4 regions of the Sporosarcina sp. P17b genome follow, and region 1 is predicted to be linked to each of the others. Evidence: riboswitches for the same ligand, from Rfam matches in the RefSeq annotation. Region 1 holds a riboswitch; each other region holds the start of a gene.
The links. Region 1 has a riboswitch for thiamine pyrophosphate ahead of CSV76_RS10070 (ECF transporter S component). Riboswitches for the same ligand answer to the same signal wherever they lie in the genome.
Positions count from the first base shown of each region.

Region 2: another riboswitch for thiamine pyrophosphate. It lies ahead of CSV76_RS09250 (thiamine phosphate synthase); the one in region 1 lies ahead of CSV76_RS10070 (ECF transporter S component).
Region 3: another riboswitch for thiamine pyrophosphate. It lies ahead of CSV76_RS07065 (ABC transporter ATP-binding protein); the one in region 1 lies ahead of CSV76_RS10070 (ECF transporter S component).
Region 4: another riboswitch for thiamine pyrophosphate. It lies ahead of thiM (hydroxyethylthiazole kinase); the one in region 1 lies ahead of CSV76_RS10070 (ECF transporter S component).

Region 1 is NZ_PDYP01000007.1:62,740-66,636, reverse strand. It holds gene CSV76_RS10080 (multicopper oxidase family protein) at 1-1,009, opposite strand, end outside; gene CSV76_RS10075 (exonuclease domain-containing protein) at 1,167-1,739, opposite strand; TPP riboswitch at 1,928-2,039, shown strand; gene CSV76_RS10070 (ECF transporter S component) at 2,122-2,691, shown strand; gene CSV76_RS10065 (ABC transporter ATP-binding protein) at 2,713-3,897, shown strand, end outside.
Region 2 is NZ_PDYP01000006.1:98,595-102,491, reverse strand. It holds gene CSV76_RS09260 (heavy metal translocating P-type ATPase) at 1-1,219, shown strand, start outside; gene CSV76_RS09255 (Crp/Fnr family transcriptional regulator) at 1,197-1,886, shown strand; TPP riboswitch at 1,944-2,052, shown strand; gene CSV76_RS09250 (thiamine phosphate synthase) at 2,123-2,722, shown strand; gene thiS (sulfur carrier protein ThiS) at 2,706-2,912, shown strand; gene CSV76_RS09240 (thiazole synthase) at 2,909-3,682, shown strand; gene CSV76_RS09235 (ThiF family adenylyltransferase) at 3,679-3,897, shown strand, end outside.
Region 3 is NZ_PDYP01000004.1:273,168-277,064, reverse strand. It holds gene CSV76_RS07075 (YhgE/Pip family protein) at 1-1,132, opposite strand, end outside; gene CSV76_RS07070 (TetR/AcrR family transcriptional regulator) at 1,172-1,741, opposite strand; TPP riboswitch at 1,927-2,025, shown strand; gene CSV76_RS07065 (ABC transporter ATP-binding protein) at 2,110-2,880, shown strand; gene CSV76_RS07060 (ABC transporter permease) at 2,877-3,629, shown strand; gene CSV76_RS07055 (ABC transporter substrate-binding protein) at 3,626-3,897, shown strand, end outside.
Region 4 is NZ_PDYP01000003.1:119,027-122,923, forward strand. It holds gene CSV76_RS04610 (Ger(x)C family spore germination protein) at 1-256, shown strand, start outside; gene CSV76_RS04615 (DUF3238 domain-containing protein) at 308-1,504, opposite strand; TPP riboswitch at 1,698-1,799, shown strand; gene thiM (hydroxyethylthiazole kinase) at 1,862-2,632, shown strand; gene thiD (bifunctional hydroxymethylpyrimidine kinase/phosphomethylpyrimidine kinase) at 2,651-3,466, shown strand; gene thiE (thiamine phosphate synthase) at 3,466-3,897, shown strand, end outside.

The DNA.
Region 1 (3,897 bases):
ATAAATCCTTTAGCGAATTCAGCTGTGAAAAGTCAATAATAATTTCTGCCCGTTCTGATGGTGTCAAGGTAACTTCGTTCAATGTGACGGGTTCATTCAAAAAGCCGCCATCTGTCGCGATTTGAACAAACGATTCACCCGTATTTAGCTTGAATGTGAAGTTCCTCGCATTCGATCCGTTCAGCAAGCGAAGACGCACTTGTTCTTTCCCTACTTTTAATACGGGATTTACTGTGCCGTTAACTAATAATGTATCACCTATCATCCCATCTTCATTCATCACTGCTTTATAATTTAATTGATGGTGATCATCGAAAATCCGGTCTTGGAAAACTAAAGGTATGTCATTCTCTCCATATTGTTTAGGAATTTCTAATTTGGCCGAATTAGGATCTTCAATATAAATCAGTCCTGCTAAGCCTTTATATACTTGTTCAGATGTCTTGCCCTCTGGGTGGGGATGAAACCATAAAGTAGCCGCCTCTTGTGTGACTTCAAATTCTATTGTCTCTTCTTCACCTGGACTGAGTGTTTTATGTGGTCCGCCATCTGCTTCGCCAGACACTTCTAAACCATGCCAATGAAATGTTGTTTCTTCATCTAATTCATTTATCGTATTTATTTTTACAGTTTCACCCTTTCTAAATTGTAGAACGGGCCCTAATAAATCTCCGTTATATCCAAAAGTTTCTGTAGTCACATTATCAAATATGTTCACGCTTCCCTTTTGCGCCTTAACAGTATATTCGGTGCCTACTGTCGTTTCACTAGTTAATAAGGGTGGGATGTTTATTTCATTCTCACCAGTCGAATCTTTTAATCTCACTACATTATTATGGCTCATATGTCCGTTACCCATTGTCGAACCATCCATCATAGAATGCTGTTCATTGCTCGTCTGGTTCATCATATGTTCATTACTCTGTTCATTCGATTGCGCATCACTACTGCATCCACTGATCAATAATGCACACAATGAGAATATAACAACTTGCGTTTTTCTACTCATTTAAATATCCCCTTTATCTATTGTCATCAAGGGTAGTATAGCTGATACATGTGGAAAAACTATGCACATTTCATACATATGGTCGTGAAAATGAAACTTTCTCAATACAAAAAGGATACCCGGGTATATTACTATCCTGGTATCCCTCACTTTGTAATTAAAATCTAGATCTAGATGGTTTTTTCATCGGTGCTTTATTCATTAGGTAGGATATAAAGGTATCATCCTCAAGGTTCGGATTCGACGAGTTCAGTAGCAATGCTAAGTTTTTCGCATCATCAAGTGCCCTGTGTGCGTTCTGTACTTGAATCCGATGCGCTCTCAGTAATTGTTGAAGCTTACCATTCTCAAAGCCATAGTTTTTCCATTTAATTTGTCTAACAGAACAATACCAGTCCATGTCAAGAGTTTCCGGTAATAGTCTACTGACAAAGCCCCTGTCAAATGAAGCATTATGCGCCACAATGCCATCTGCCCGATCGAGTATCGATAGAATTCTGTCCATGTCGAGCGACTTCCCTCTTACCATCTGATCAGTGATGCCCGTTAGGTTTGTAATCATTGGCGTTATAGAGTAGAACGGCTCTTGAAACTCACAATATTCATCTGCTACCCGAACAATCCGGTTATTATCGTATTCGCCAAGCATAACACCGAGTTCAATTACATCGCTTGCCTCTGCTCTCATACCTGTAGTTTCTACGTCAATGAACGCTATATGTTTCGTCATGTAAAAACTCCTTTAAATCTATTTAAATTCGTATATGGCATGCAATTAGGATTAATTTGTATCCTATTAGTATAACAGGATTTCAACACACTGTAACGAAATTAACCTACTTCGGGATTCGCACTTCATCCAACTTTTGAAGTGGTTGCCAGACAAATTGATGTGCTGTATACTAGGATTGCTTACATAAATGTCCGTACGGGTGCTTGAGTGAATCAGGCTGAGATAGCAGAGGAATCCACTGCTGACCGTTAATCTGATCTGGGTAATGCCAGCGTAGAGAGCGTAATCGATGGAATTATACAGGAATCTCTTTCCTTCCTCGGCCGTCTGCTCTTCAGACGGCTTTTTTGTATAGACAAATAAGAAGGAGTGGAAGAGTTTGAAGAAATTAAAGTTTACCGATATTTTGATCACGATCATGATCGGGGTAGTATTTGGTGTATTGATGAAGTTTTGGGACGATTTATATACCGTCGTCAAACCGATTCTCCCCGTTGCACGTCAATTGATTTACGGCATGTGGTTCATGGTGGGACCGTTCGCCTTTTTACTATTACGTAAGCCCGGTACCGCATTGATCGCAAGCATTGCAGGCGCTTCCTTGTCTGCATTCGCAGGACATGGGATTGAAGTATTGATGTACGGGTTCATGCAAGGTCTTGCTGCAGAATTACTATTCGCCGCATTCCGATACAAGCGCTACACGATAGTAGTCGCTGGAATGGCTGGTATTGCTTCTTGCCTCGCGAGTTTCGGACTCGATTTGGTTTACGGCTATGCAGCACTTGAAACATGGGCACTTATAGTGAAATACGGGTTACGTGCAATTAGCGCATTCATCTTCACAGGTATTTTTGCTGTATTAATTGTTAAAGCGATTGAAGCAACCGGCGTGACATCTTTAATCCGCCCTGTTGATAAGAAAGAATATACTTTGCTCGATCAGTAAACACGGAGGAATGATTCAACTATGCCTAACATCAGTGTTACCGATTTACGACTGAAGTTTCCAGGAGAGAATTCACTGGTTTTTAAAGATCTTTCTTTTTCCGTTCAGCCTGGTGAAAAAGTGCTCATGCTTGGACCAAGCGGCTGTGGTAAATCTACTTTACTGCAAGTACTGAGCGGAATTATCCCGCATTCCATCGAATTACCAATGAAAACAAAAGACATCCAACTGCCTGACTCATGGGGATTCGTTTTTCAAGATCCTGAAACGCAGTTTTGCATGACCTATGTCGATGAAGAACTTGCATTTGTTTTGGAAAACCTTCAAGTACCGCGTGAAGAGATGGCCACTCTTATAGAGGAAGTGTTGAAACGCGTGGACTTGAATTTAGAAAACGTTCATACACCCATCAATGAAATGTCTCAAGGCATGAAACAACGACTAGCATTGGCTACAGTGTTATTACTTGAACCCGACGTATTATTTCTGGACGAACCTTCTGCTTTACTTGATCCAGAAGGCACGCAGCAAATTTGGTCTGCTATCAAAGCAGCAGCTACAAATAAAACCGTACTCATTGTCGAGCATAAAATTGATTTGATTGCCGATTGGGTCGATCGCGTGGTGCTATTTAATGATCAAGGAGTCATTATAGCGGATGGACCTCCAGACACGATCTTTACAAACAATCAAGAAGAACTGAAGCGCTATGGCATTTGGTATCCGGGGGTTTGGGAAGAATATAAAACGTCCGAAGCATTTCAATCGATGATGAAAAACCGTCAAGCAGTTGCATCTCAAGAAAAAATTCAGATTCAAGACTTTCACGGCTATCGCGGTCAAGCGGAGAAGATTTCTGTCAAACAGGCGACCGTACAGGCTGGTGACTGGATTTCGATTGTTGGAGAAAATGGCTCTGGTAAAAGCACATTGCTTCTATCTCTCATGCAACTACTTCGCACTGACGGTGTCTATGAAGTTAACGGTGTACCGATTGTGTGGAAAAAGAAGAAGCGACAACTTCCTAAAGGTCTGTCGCTCGTTTTCCAAAATCCTGAACTGCAATTCGTGACCAATTCTATTATGGAAGAGTTGACCGTTTCGTTGCACAGTATGCCAAAAACAGAGGCAGATCGTTATGCTAAAGAAATGATACAATTATTCAACTTGCCTGATTCTGTTTCACGCCATCCCTATCAACTATCT
Region 2 (3,897 bases), on a different contig from region 1:
ATTCGCCAATATTTATACACCTTCCATCGTCATCCTATCGATTATCGTCTATATATTCACACGCAATATCGAAATGACATTAACATTCCTTGTCATCGCTTGTCCTGGTGCCCTCGTCATTTCAGCTCCCGTCTCGATCGTAGCTGGAATTGGTAACGGAGCCCGTCATGGTGTGCTCATTAAAGGTGGCGACGTGATGGAGCAATTGGCGAAAATCGACACTGTCGTCTTTGATAAAACAGGTACGTTAACTAAAGGACGTCCAGAAGTTACTGACATCCATAGCTTTGGCATCAACAAAGAAGAGTTACTCCGTTTAACTGCAGAAGCTGAACTGATGTCTGAACACCATCTCGGTCAAACGATCGTTCGTGAAGCAAAAAAACGCTTGATTCATTTAAAACACCAAGCACAAGACGCACAAGTTATTAAAGGTAACGGACTTCTTGCTGAAGTAGATGGCCAGCAACTGGCGGCGGGTAACCGGAAGCTGATGATCTCACAAGGTATAGCTATCTCTCCAACTATAGAAGAGTATGCATCCAAGCGAGAAAAGGCAGGTAACACAGCCGTGTTCATCAGTATTGGTGGAGAAATCGCAGGTATTATTTCCATAGCGGATCAAATCCGTCCAGAAGCCGCGGCTGCCCTAGCTAAACTACGAAGAAATGGTATTAAACAAATGATTATGCTAACGGGCGACAATGTACACACTGCCCGACTCGTTGGCGAACAACTTGGTCTCGACAGCGTCTATGCAGAGCTGTTACCTGAAGACAAAGTAGCCGCTGTCCAAAAGTTGAAAGCGCAAGGACATCGAGTAGCGATGGCAGGTGACGGAATCAATGATGCGCCGGCAATCGCCACTGCAGATATCGGACTGGCAATGGGTAAAGGCGGAACAGACATCTCCATGGAAACAGCGGATATCGTCTTGATGGCGGATCGACTAGATCAATTCGCCCACGCCTATGCATTATCGAAAGCGACTGTGAACAATATGAAGCAAAACACATTTTTCGCAGTTGGCACAGTAGTTTTATTGCTAATCGGTGTACTGCTAGGCAAAGTCTTCCTAGCATCCGGCATGCTTATCCACGAAGCAAGTGTGCTTCTTGTCATATTGAACGCCATTCGATTAATACGCTATACTAGTGACAAAGCGTCCAAACGAAATGTAAGCGAGGTGAAAGTGAATGAGTCAGCAGCCCCACAATGACACGACCGATCATCGAATGTGTGTATCACTTGTTCCACTGTTCAATCACTTGGAAAAAGATCAGATGAAGCACATTGTAGAACTTGCGCGAAGCACCCCCTACCCGCGTGGACAAATTATTTACAATGAAGGCGACCGCTCCGAAGGCTTGTATATATTGCACAAAGGACGGATCAAAATATATCGCCTATCAGAAAACGGCAAAGAGCAAATCGTACGAATACTACAACCCGGAGATTTCACAGGCGAGCTATCGTTATTTGATGCTAAACCTCATGACGCCTATGCAGAAACACTTGAACCCGTAGAACTATGTGTTATTCAACGGGACCAAATGCAGCAACTTCTACAAGAGCACCCCGCAATTTCATTGAAGATGTTGGAGGAATTCTCCTCCCGCCTCGCCCGAACGGAACAACGGGCGGCACGAATCGGTATGGAATCAGCAGAAACGCGTATCGCCCTTTACCTAGTTGACTTATCAGAAGAACAAAGACAATTGATAGTCGAATTACCAATGAGTCGCAAAGACCTAGCCTCTCACCTAGGGACGACACCTGAAACAATCAGTCGAAAATTAAGCGCTTTCGAAGAGTCTGGCTGGATTCGCCAGCCCAGTATGAAAGCAGTAGAAATTCTAGATTTGGATGCTTTATTGCTTTTATAAAAGAAACGCTTTTCATTCTACCGTACACGTGATAGGCTAGTTCTGAAAATCAAATATTTTGACCATTAGGGGAATCCTTTACAAGGACTGAGAAAAGAGTGTGGCTCTGAAACCCTTATTACCTGAACAGGTTAGCACCTGCGGAGGGAAGTGGCGAGTCGTTCCGTATGTATTTCTGTCGACATTTCTACCACTTTCCGATTCGGGAAGTGGTTTTTTCTATTGGAGGGGAATGAATGAAATTATTGGGCGTGACTGACGACCGTCTTTCGGTGGATGAACTGACACTACATTTGTTGCGCACAGCACCGTTTCTTGATGCCATCATTTTGCGGGAAAAGTCCAAGTCAGATGAACAGCTAGTAGATCTAGTTACGCGTCTGGCAAGTACTGAATTCCCACTCGACAAGCTTACTCTTCATGCCAGACCTCACTTGGCTAGAAGACTGAAGCTCAAAAAAGTGCAACTGACTGGCTATGGTATGTCGTTACAGGATGCACATCAAGAATTCCCCGAGCTCTCTTTCGGTTGCTCGATTCATTCATTGGAAGAGGCAAAGCTAGCTATGAATAAGGGTGCAGATTGGCTATTGTACGGGCATGTCTTCGATACGCCATCGAAACCTGGGCTGCCAGCGCGTGGAACGGAAGAATTATTTTCTATTGCACAGTGTAGTTCGATTCCTGTGTATGCAATTGGTGGAATTGAGCCGCATCACTTACCTAATTTACAGCAAAACCACGTGGCAGGCGTCGCCGTATTATCCCCTATGCGTTCACTGAAAACTTTGCAGAGTTATAGAAAAGGAGAGGTATCTCATGGAGAAAATGATTGATCTAAACGGCAAATCGTATCCCGTCATTCCTGAAGTAGGGACGATCCAGCAGTTACTTGAGCACTTAGGACTTGGCGATCGTATTTTGATCGTGGAGAAAAACAAGGAAATTTTGCAGAAAGATCACTACGACGCACCGATCATGGACCGAGACCAAATTGAAATCATACATTTTGTAGGAGGCGGATGAACATGTTAAAAATTGCAGATAAAGAATTCTCTTCACGTTTATTACTAGGCACGGGGAAATATCCTTCATTTGATATTCAAAAGCAAGCAGTGGCGGTATCAGAAGCAGAGATCCTGACGTTCGCAGTACGACGCATGGATATTTTTGAAGCATCGCAACCCAATTTTCTCGAACAACTTGATTTAACGCGCTATACATTGCTTCCGAATACCGCAGGCGCCAGCACAGCGGAAGAAGCCGTACATATCGCACGTCTCGCCAAAGCTTCGGGACTTTGCGACATGGTAAAGGTGGAAATCATCGGCTGTAGCCGTTCATTACTTCCTGATCCAGTGGAAACATTACGTGCGTCTGAAATGCTGTTAGAGGAAGGTTTCATTGTACTACCCTATACGTCAGACGATGTAGTACTTGCAAGAAAACTATGCGAATTAGGCGTTCACGCTATCATGCCAGGCGCTGCGCCAATCGGTTCAGGCAGAGGCATTCTGAATCCGTTGAATTTGTCATTCATCATTGAGCAGTCCAATGTACCCGTCATTATTGACGCAGGGGTCGGCTCTCCAAAAGACGCCGCTTTCGCGATGGAACTCGGCGCAGACGGTGTATTGCTGAACACAGCCGTATCGGAAGCCGCCAATCCCGTCATGATGGCAGAGGCAATGAAGCTCGCGATTGAAGCGGGACGTCTCGGTTATAAAGCTGGACGTATGCCAGTTCGTGATTATGGCGTGGCTAGCAGTCCGACTGAAGGGCTTGTGACGACTTGAGCAGTAAATATTCTCGGCAAGAACTGTTTGCACCCATCGGACCAATTGGACAACAACGTATACGCGAAGCAAAAGTTTTTGTCTTAGGAGTGGGTGCTCTTGGCTCTTCAGGAGCGGAGATGCTAGTGCGGGCAGGCGTCGGCGAACTGACCATTGTCGATCGCGATATTTTGGAATGGACTAATCTTCATAGACAGCAATTATACTCAGAACAA
Region 3 (3,897 bases), on a different contig from region 1:
TTTGTGTGATCAGATCCGTCGCTGGATTCTTACCACTTTGTAAATCTGAAATGATAGTTTCCAAGTTCTTCTTCAGACGACTTAAATCCGCCACGCTGTCACTCAAAGAACTCTGCAAGTCTTTAATATTGGATGAATCTTTTAAATTCTGATCCTGCTTCTTCAAATAATCATAAATATCATCTAACCTAGCATTTGTATCTTCCAATTTACCTTGCTTATCACGCAGTGAATCGACGATACGATCCACATCTTCCCCTTTACCTGACAATTCACTTGTCAGATCAGGCACTTTACGGAATGCGGTTTGCGCACTCTCCAAGTTGGATGTAATGACCCGCAATGTATTATCCACGGTCTTTTCATTCTCTTGCAACTTGCTGATCAATCGTGCATTCAGTTTTTTCGCATTCGCATGCACCGAATTGACATCGTCCAATACCAGATCCACACGATCAATAGAAGAATCCGCGAAATTTAACCCTTTATCCACTAGCTGCAATTTCGAATAAATGTCGGGAATATCATATTCTAGTTGATAAACTAAATCGCGTAGTTTTTCAATATTGACACGATTGTTTTCCAGTTCCACTCCTAGATTATTGAATACCTTGATCACTGCTTTGTTCGCTTCTTCAACGAACGTGCTATCGATATTCTCTACTATAGCAGATGCGCCCTTGCCTGCTACTTTTGGAGAAATCGCATTAATCTTTTCATTGATATAATAATCCAATGTCGGTTGTTTAATATCGTCTGTAACGATACTGCTTAAATTTTCCGAGAAATTCTTGGGGATGATAATCGCAGCGTAGTAATCGCCGTGCTTAACACCTTTTAAGGCTTCGTCTTTCGTCACGAACTGCCAACCGAGATCATCATTCTTGGTCAGCGAAACGATTACTTCATCTCCGACATTGAATTCCTTACCCTCAATTTCTGCGCCTTGATCTTCACTAACAATCGCTACTGATACGCCTTTCGTATTGGAATATGGATCCCACGAAGCCAGGATGTTCATCCATGCATAGAGCGACGGTAGAAATGCGATGGCCGCAATGACGATGAGCGCTGCTTTATTCTTGAATATATTTCGGAGATCTCGTTTGACTATAAACAATATTTTATTCATCTAGTATAAACCCTCGCTCTGTATTCCGACATTCGCATATCACACCAATAGACTAGAGAAAATCGTATAGTTCAACACATCTGTGATTTGCTCCTCAGTCAGCTGGTCATCATGCGTTTTCGACCAATCCACTACTAACGCCAAATAAGATTTGAATAATAGATACGCGATCAGTTCACTATTACATGGCTTCAATTCACCTTTGGCAACACCGCGTTCAATCTTACTAGCAATAAACTGCAATATTTCCTTCTCTATAGAAGTTAACACATCCCCGACAGCTGGTGTGCGTAACTCTTTTTCCTCTTCAATCAGCTTAATGAATAACTGATGCGTCTCACGAAACTTCAATAACTGCATAATACGCGCATGGGCATTCTCTTGAAACGATGCCCCTTCTATAGCCGTTCTTTCCGACGCCTCTTTCATTTCGTTCACCATATTCCAGACAATCGAATGAAATAATTCTTCTTTATTCGAGAAAAACGTATAAATAGTACCTTTCCCCACATTCGCTATTTTCGCCACTTGGTCCATTGTCGTCGCCTTATAACCAAACATCGTAAACGATTTTCCAGCCGCCAACATGATTTCTTCCCTACGATCCATTTTGACACATCCTTCGAAATTGACCGTAATACCATTTCGGTCTGATAGTCATTATACTACATAGATTTTCAATGAAATGCAAGATGCTTGCTATTAATGGGTGAAAAGAATAGTTTGATCGACATTCAAAATATTTACTGAATTAAAGTTGACTACTTTACTAGAATATGAAACGATAAGACATGGATAAACACTAGGGGTGCTTTTGCTGAGAGAGGCTATTTGCCTTAACCCTTAAACCTGCTCTAGATAATGCTAGCGGAGGGAAGTGGACATATGACCGGTCTTGGCCGAACTATGCAACCGCTTCGCACAAAAGAAGTGGTTTTTTTGTGTGGATTTTTGAAGAAAAGAGATGTGAAAAGAATATGCCTAATAAAATTTTAGAATTTACCGATGTATCCTTTCATTATCAAGCAACCAAAGCTTCAAAACCGACGGCTATTTTTGACCAAGTTGATTGGCATGTAAATGAAGGCGAATTCGTCAGCATCATTGGACCGAGCGGTTACGGGAAGAGTACGTTGTTCCGATTAGTTACTGGCCTTGAGAATCCTGACAGTGGAGAAATTTCATTGAACGGTGAAGTCGCAACGAGGCGTTTAGGAAAAGTCGGTTACATGCCGCAGCAAGATTTACTCATGCCTTGGCGAACCATTCTAGAAAATGTTCGATTGCCAGTGGAACTCCAAAGTGCCAAAACGACTTCCGATGAGATGATCCAGCTCCTTGCAGATTTTGGGCTAGCTGGTGAAGAAAACTCTTACCCTGGCAACTTATCAGGTGGTATGCGTCAACGTGTTTCTTTTTTACGAACGATTCTAACCGGCTCTGATATTTTATTGCTGGACGAGCCTTTTAGTGCGCTCGACGCCATTACCCGCTTGACGATGCAAGAGTGGCTAATTGATCAGTGGAAGAGGCTCGATAAAACCATTGTCTTCATCACCCATGATATCGACGAAGCATTATTTCTATCTGATCGTATCTTTGTACTTGCTGAAAAACCTGTGCGGACAATTCGCGAAGTAGCCGTTCCTCTTGATCGACCACGTACGATGAGAGACTTGGCACGCCCAGAACTGGTTGAATTAAAGCAACAACTCATCATGGAGCTACGTTCGGAGGCACCACTATGAAAAAGATTACTTCTTATAGTAGCTCCATACTTTTCGTCGCGATCTTACTTGGCATATGGGAAACCGGAGCGCGTCTTTATGATAAAAGCTTCTTATTCCCGTCTCCATCTGCGATTCTACTCAAGTTATGGGAACTAAAATCGGAGCTGTTTATCCACCATTTACCTCCGACAGCTGCAACAATAGTAATCGGCCTAATTATTTCGATACTTATCGGATCGGCACTTGCGATCGCGATGTATAGCAAGAAGCCTATCGAGCAAGCGTTTTATCCACTTTTGATTGCGTCACAGACGATTCCCGTCATTGCGCTTGCACCGATTTTCGTGCTGTGGTTCGGCTACAGCATTTGGGGAAAAGTTGCAGTCACTGTACTGATCACCTTTTTCCCCATCACTGTCAGTGTGTTCGACGGCTTGCGTTCATCGGATAAAAACTTACGTGAATTAATGCTCACGATGGGCGCGTCTGCAAAAGATATTTTCTTTAAACTGGATCTACCTTCCGCACTACCTTCCTTTTTCTCTGGACTTAAAGTGGCGGTCACACTCAGCGTGATCGGTGCTGCAATCGGAGAATGGCTTGGCGCACAGGCGGGTCTTGGATATTTCAGCAGAAGAATGATGACTCAATTCGATAGTGCGGCTGTATTTGCACCGATTGTTTTACTATCTGCTGTAGGCATTATTTTCTTTTTACTTGTCGTTTTATTGGAAAAATACTTTTTACAATGGAGGAACCACGAATGAAAAAACGTTTGCTACTTGGGATGACCTTTCTTCTTTTGCTAGTCGCTGGCTGCAATAATGATGCAACCGCAGTAGATACGGAAGAGTCACAGAACGATGATAAGAAAAAAGTTAGTATTATGCTCGACTGGTACCCAAACGCAGTACATAGCTATATTTATGTGGCACAGGAAAAAGGTTATTTCAATGATGAGGATGTCGAAGTTGATATTCAATTCCCTGCCAATCCAACTGATCCAATGAATTTGACTGCTGCAGGAAAAGTGAC
Region 4 (3,897 bases), on a different contig from region 1:
TTCGATAAAAGAAATCAAAAAAAGATTGGAGGAAGAGATATCTAAACAAATTTTAGAGACATACAAAGAGGCTATGGAAAAAAACATTGATATCTATCGATTTTCCGAACATTTATACAGAAAAGACTTGAAGACGTGGAAGAAATATGAGCAAGACGGAGGAATTGAACTAACAGAGGAATCGATCAGTAAGTTGAACGTACGGGTCACCAAGCTTAATTCAGACCGAAAGAGTTTTCAAGAAACGATCAAATAGAACTAATCAATTAAACCGCCACAATCCACTATGGACTGCGGCGGTTTATTGTTAATTACATGTCATGTAACGCCAATAATTATCTCCCAGCACACCTGTCAAATACGCTAAGCCTTCACTTTCAGTACGGTGCAACGAGCGCCAGTCCTCGTCATCAAGCGCTAAATATACTTCATGATGTGGCGCATCGTTATGATAGCCAACTAGGTCTAGGTTTCCTTGCTGGTCTAAATGCGCTTTCACTTCATAATGAATAGGCGGTGAAGCGGTTAGTGGATTACCTACGTCATGGTTGATTGCAAAAAGAACTTCAGTCGATTTCCCTTCTAATCGCTCAATTTCTATACCGTCTACAGACGCATGGTCATGGCGCTTATATCGTTTCATATAATTCATGCCAATTGAAGGTCCAGTGGCTTTCGTAAATTGCAGTGTGCTATCGCCTCCGATAAACTCTCCTTCTATGTCCACACGGGTACGGAAGCTTTTTCCTTCTGGGTTGAAATCTCGATCATCACCTGTGAAATATGGAATTGGTGAAAAGAGATTCGGGTTTTTTATGATATCTTCTTTTAAAAACGTTGCATAGCGGAACTTCCATTGCTTCACTTCATTTACTTTTTTTCTGTCAGCAATCGGTGTAAGCAATTGATCCCGTTGCTTTACACGTACAGAAAAAGTATAGACTTCTTCTGTTGGTTTATTATTCGGATTCGGAGGCATAATCACTTCATACACTTTGGATGCGATCGATTTACTGACATTCATTTTCTGATTGCTGTCAATCAACGGACACGTTGCCGAGACGCTATATACTACTGCTTCCGAAGGACTTATCTCACGATCAATAAAACGATTATCCGTAATTGTTTCGAGATATTGACCGTTGCGGTAAATATCGAACTTCTCCACATCTTTGATCCACTCCCATGACAGAGCAATTTGTGATGAAGCGGCAATCGTTGTGATGACTAATCGTTGCAAAGGATGTTCATCTTCCTGTACTTCAGTCAGGGCAGATGTCTGGATAACAATTACATCTTGAACCCGTCCTTCCGCTACTCGTTCCACCGTGTATTGGAAAGGATGTGACGGATCCAACTCCCCATCCGAAAACTTCGGAGCTGTTCCTTCATATACTTGTCGGTCATTTTTATAGACACGGTAATAACCACCTATGTCACTCCACGTAAACGATATATTATCCAATGAATGGTCCATTTGTTGAATTTCGAATAATTTCTCCATTTGCGATCTACTCCTTTATATCCATTTCATCTGAAAAAGATAAGACTTCTTCAGATAATTATGTAACGTTTAGCATACGGTTATACTTGACCACCTAAGCGCAAACACTCATTTTCATACTTGTCAATCTGTTTATTGCAGGATCATTTTATCCTAACCCATCTATATGATATAATTAGCTTGTCTGATACATAGTCACCACTAGGGGTGCCAACATTTGGCTGAGATGCAATTATGCAAACCCTTTGAACCTGATCTAGGACAACCTAGCGGAGGGAAGTGGGTAGTTTTTATACCCAACCGCCCATCCTAGTATGGGCTTTTTGTATATATACCTTTATAAGGGGGAAAAGAAACATGCAGCTTATTCAACAACTGCGACAAGAGCAACCACTTGTCCACTGCATCACGAATTTTGTGGTAGCCAACTTCCAAGCTAACGGGTTACTCGCAATAGGCGCATCTCCTGTAATGGCCGATGCGGTGGAAGAGGCGGAAGATATCGCGAGAATCGCCGCTTGTAGCATTCTAAATATTGGAACGTTAAAACAACAAACGGTCGACGCAATGATTCTATCAGGGAAAAGTGCACGTGCAGCCGGAAAACCTGTTGTATTGGATCCAGTTGGGGCAGGTGCAACGCCTTTTCGTAAAGCAAGTGTTCTCAAAGTTTTAGACGAAGTAGACGTCACATTAGTTCGTTGTAATGCTGGGGAGTTGGCGGCAATTGCAGATATTCCATGGAACGCCAAAGGAGTAGATGCTGGAGAAGGACAAGCAGACATTGAAGACGTTGCAAAACAGACAGCACGCAAGCATAACTGTCTAGTAGCAGTTTCAGGCGAAGTGGATATCGTTACTGATGGATACACGACAGTATCTATTACAGGTGGACATCCAATGATGACGACGATTACTGGAACTGGTTGTTTACTTAGTTCAGTCGTCGGTGCTTTTCTAGCGGTTGGAATAGAGAGCCCTATGGAAGCAGCAGCAGATGCACTTTCATTTTATAAGCGTGCTGGAGAACAAACGGCGCAGATTTCCAAAGGTCCTGGTGACTTTGCGATGAACTTCTTAAATATCTTACATTCTTTAGATCGCGAAACAAAAACATACTTTGTGTAAAAGATAGGAGGTTTTTTAATGACAATTCAAGTAGCTATGACTATTGCAGGATCAGACAGTGGTGGTGGTGCGGGAATCCAGGCTGATTTGAAGACTTTTCAAGAGCTCGGTGTATTTGGCACTTCCGCTATTACGGCAGTAACCGCACAAAATACATTAGGTGTACAAGATGTGTATCCGGTACAAGCTGACGGTGTAATCGCACAAATGAAAGCCGTACTCGACGACTTTGACGTGAAAGCCTGTAAGACTGGTATGCTATTTTCAGCCGAAATCATTACAGCAGTCGCCTCTTTATTAAAAGAATATCCACCTATTCCATTAGTGATCGATCCTGTGATGATTGCTAAAGGTGGACATTCTTTATTACAACAACAAGCAATTGAGGCGCTGAAGGAACAGTTAATACCACTTGCAACTGTGATAACGCCAAACATTCCGGAAGCAGAAGTACTGACAGACATGAAGATCTGTACTGATGAAGAGATTCAACTAGCAGCAGAAAAACTTATCCAGCTCGGTGCAAATGCTGTGGTCATAAAAGGTGGACATCGCAGTGACGTGCTCGATGCGAAAGACTATTATGCTGATGCGGACGGACAATCATTCACAGTCACTACCCCATGGATCCAAACGAAAGACACACATGGAACGGGTTGCACGTTTGCAGCTGCTTTGACGGCGTTTCTTGCAAGAGGTTATTCTCTACCCGATTCAGTAGCCGAGGCAAAGCAATTCATTCAAGCAGCAATTGAAAATGGCTTACAACTTGGCTCAGGTCATGGTCCTACAAATCATTGGGCTTATGGACAGTTAAAAAGGGAGATGCTCTGATGCGACAAGTAGAAGTGAGGAAAGCATTGGGCTTATACTTTGTCATGGGTACGCCAAACGTAAAAAACCATGAACCCTTAGCTGTATTGGAAGCAGCACTTCGTGGCGGCGTTACGTGTTTCCAGTTGCGCGAAAAAGGTAACGGTGCATTAACGGGCGATGCTTTACTTGGATTCGCAAGAAAGTGTCAGGCATTATGCAGATTATATCGTGTACCGTTTATAGTTAATGACGATGTAGATTTGGCATTAGCACTTAACGCGGATGGTGTACACGTTGGACAAGACGATGAACAGGCAGACAGTGTTCGAAAACGTATAGGACCTGATAAATGGCTTGGCGTCTCGACGCATAACGCAACTGAGGTTCAACTCGCACAGTCGATCGGTGCCGATTACATAGGCCTTGGCCCCATTTATCCAACCGCAACT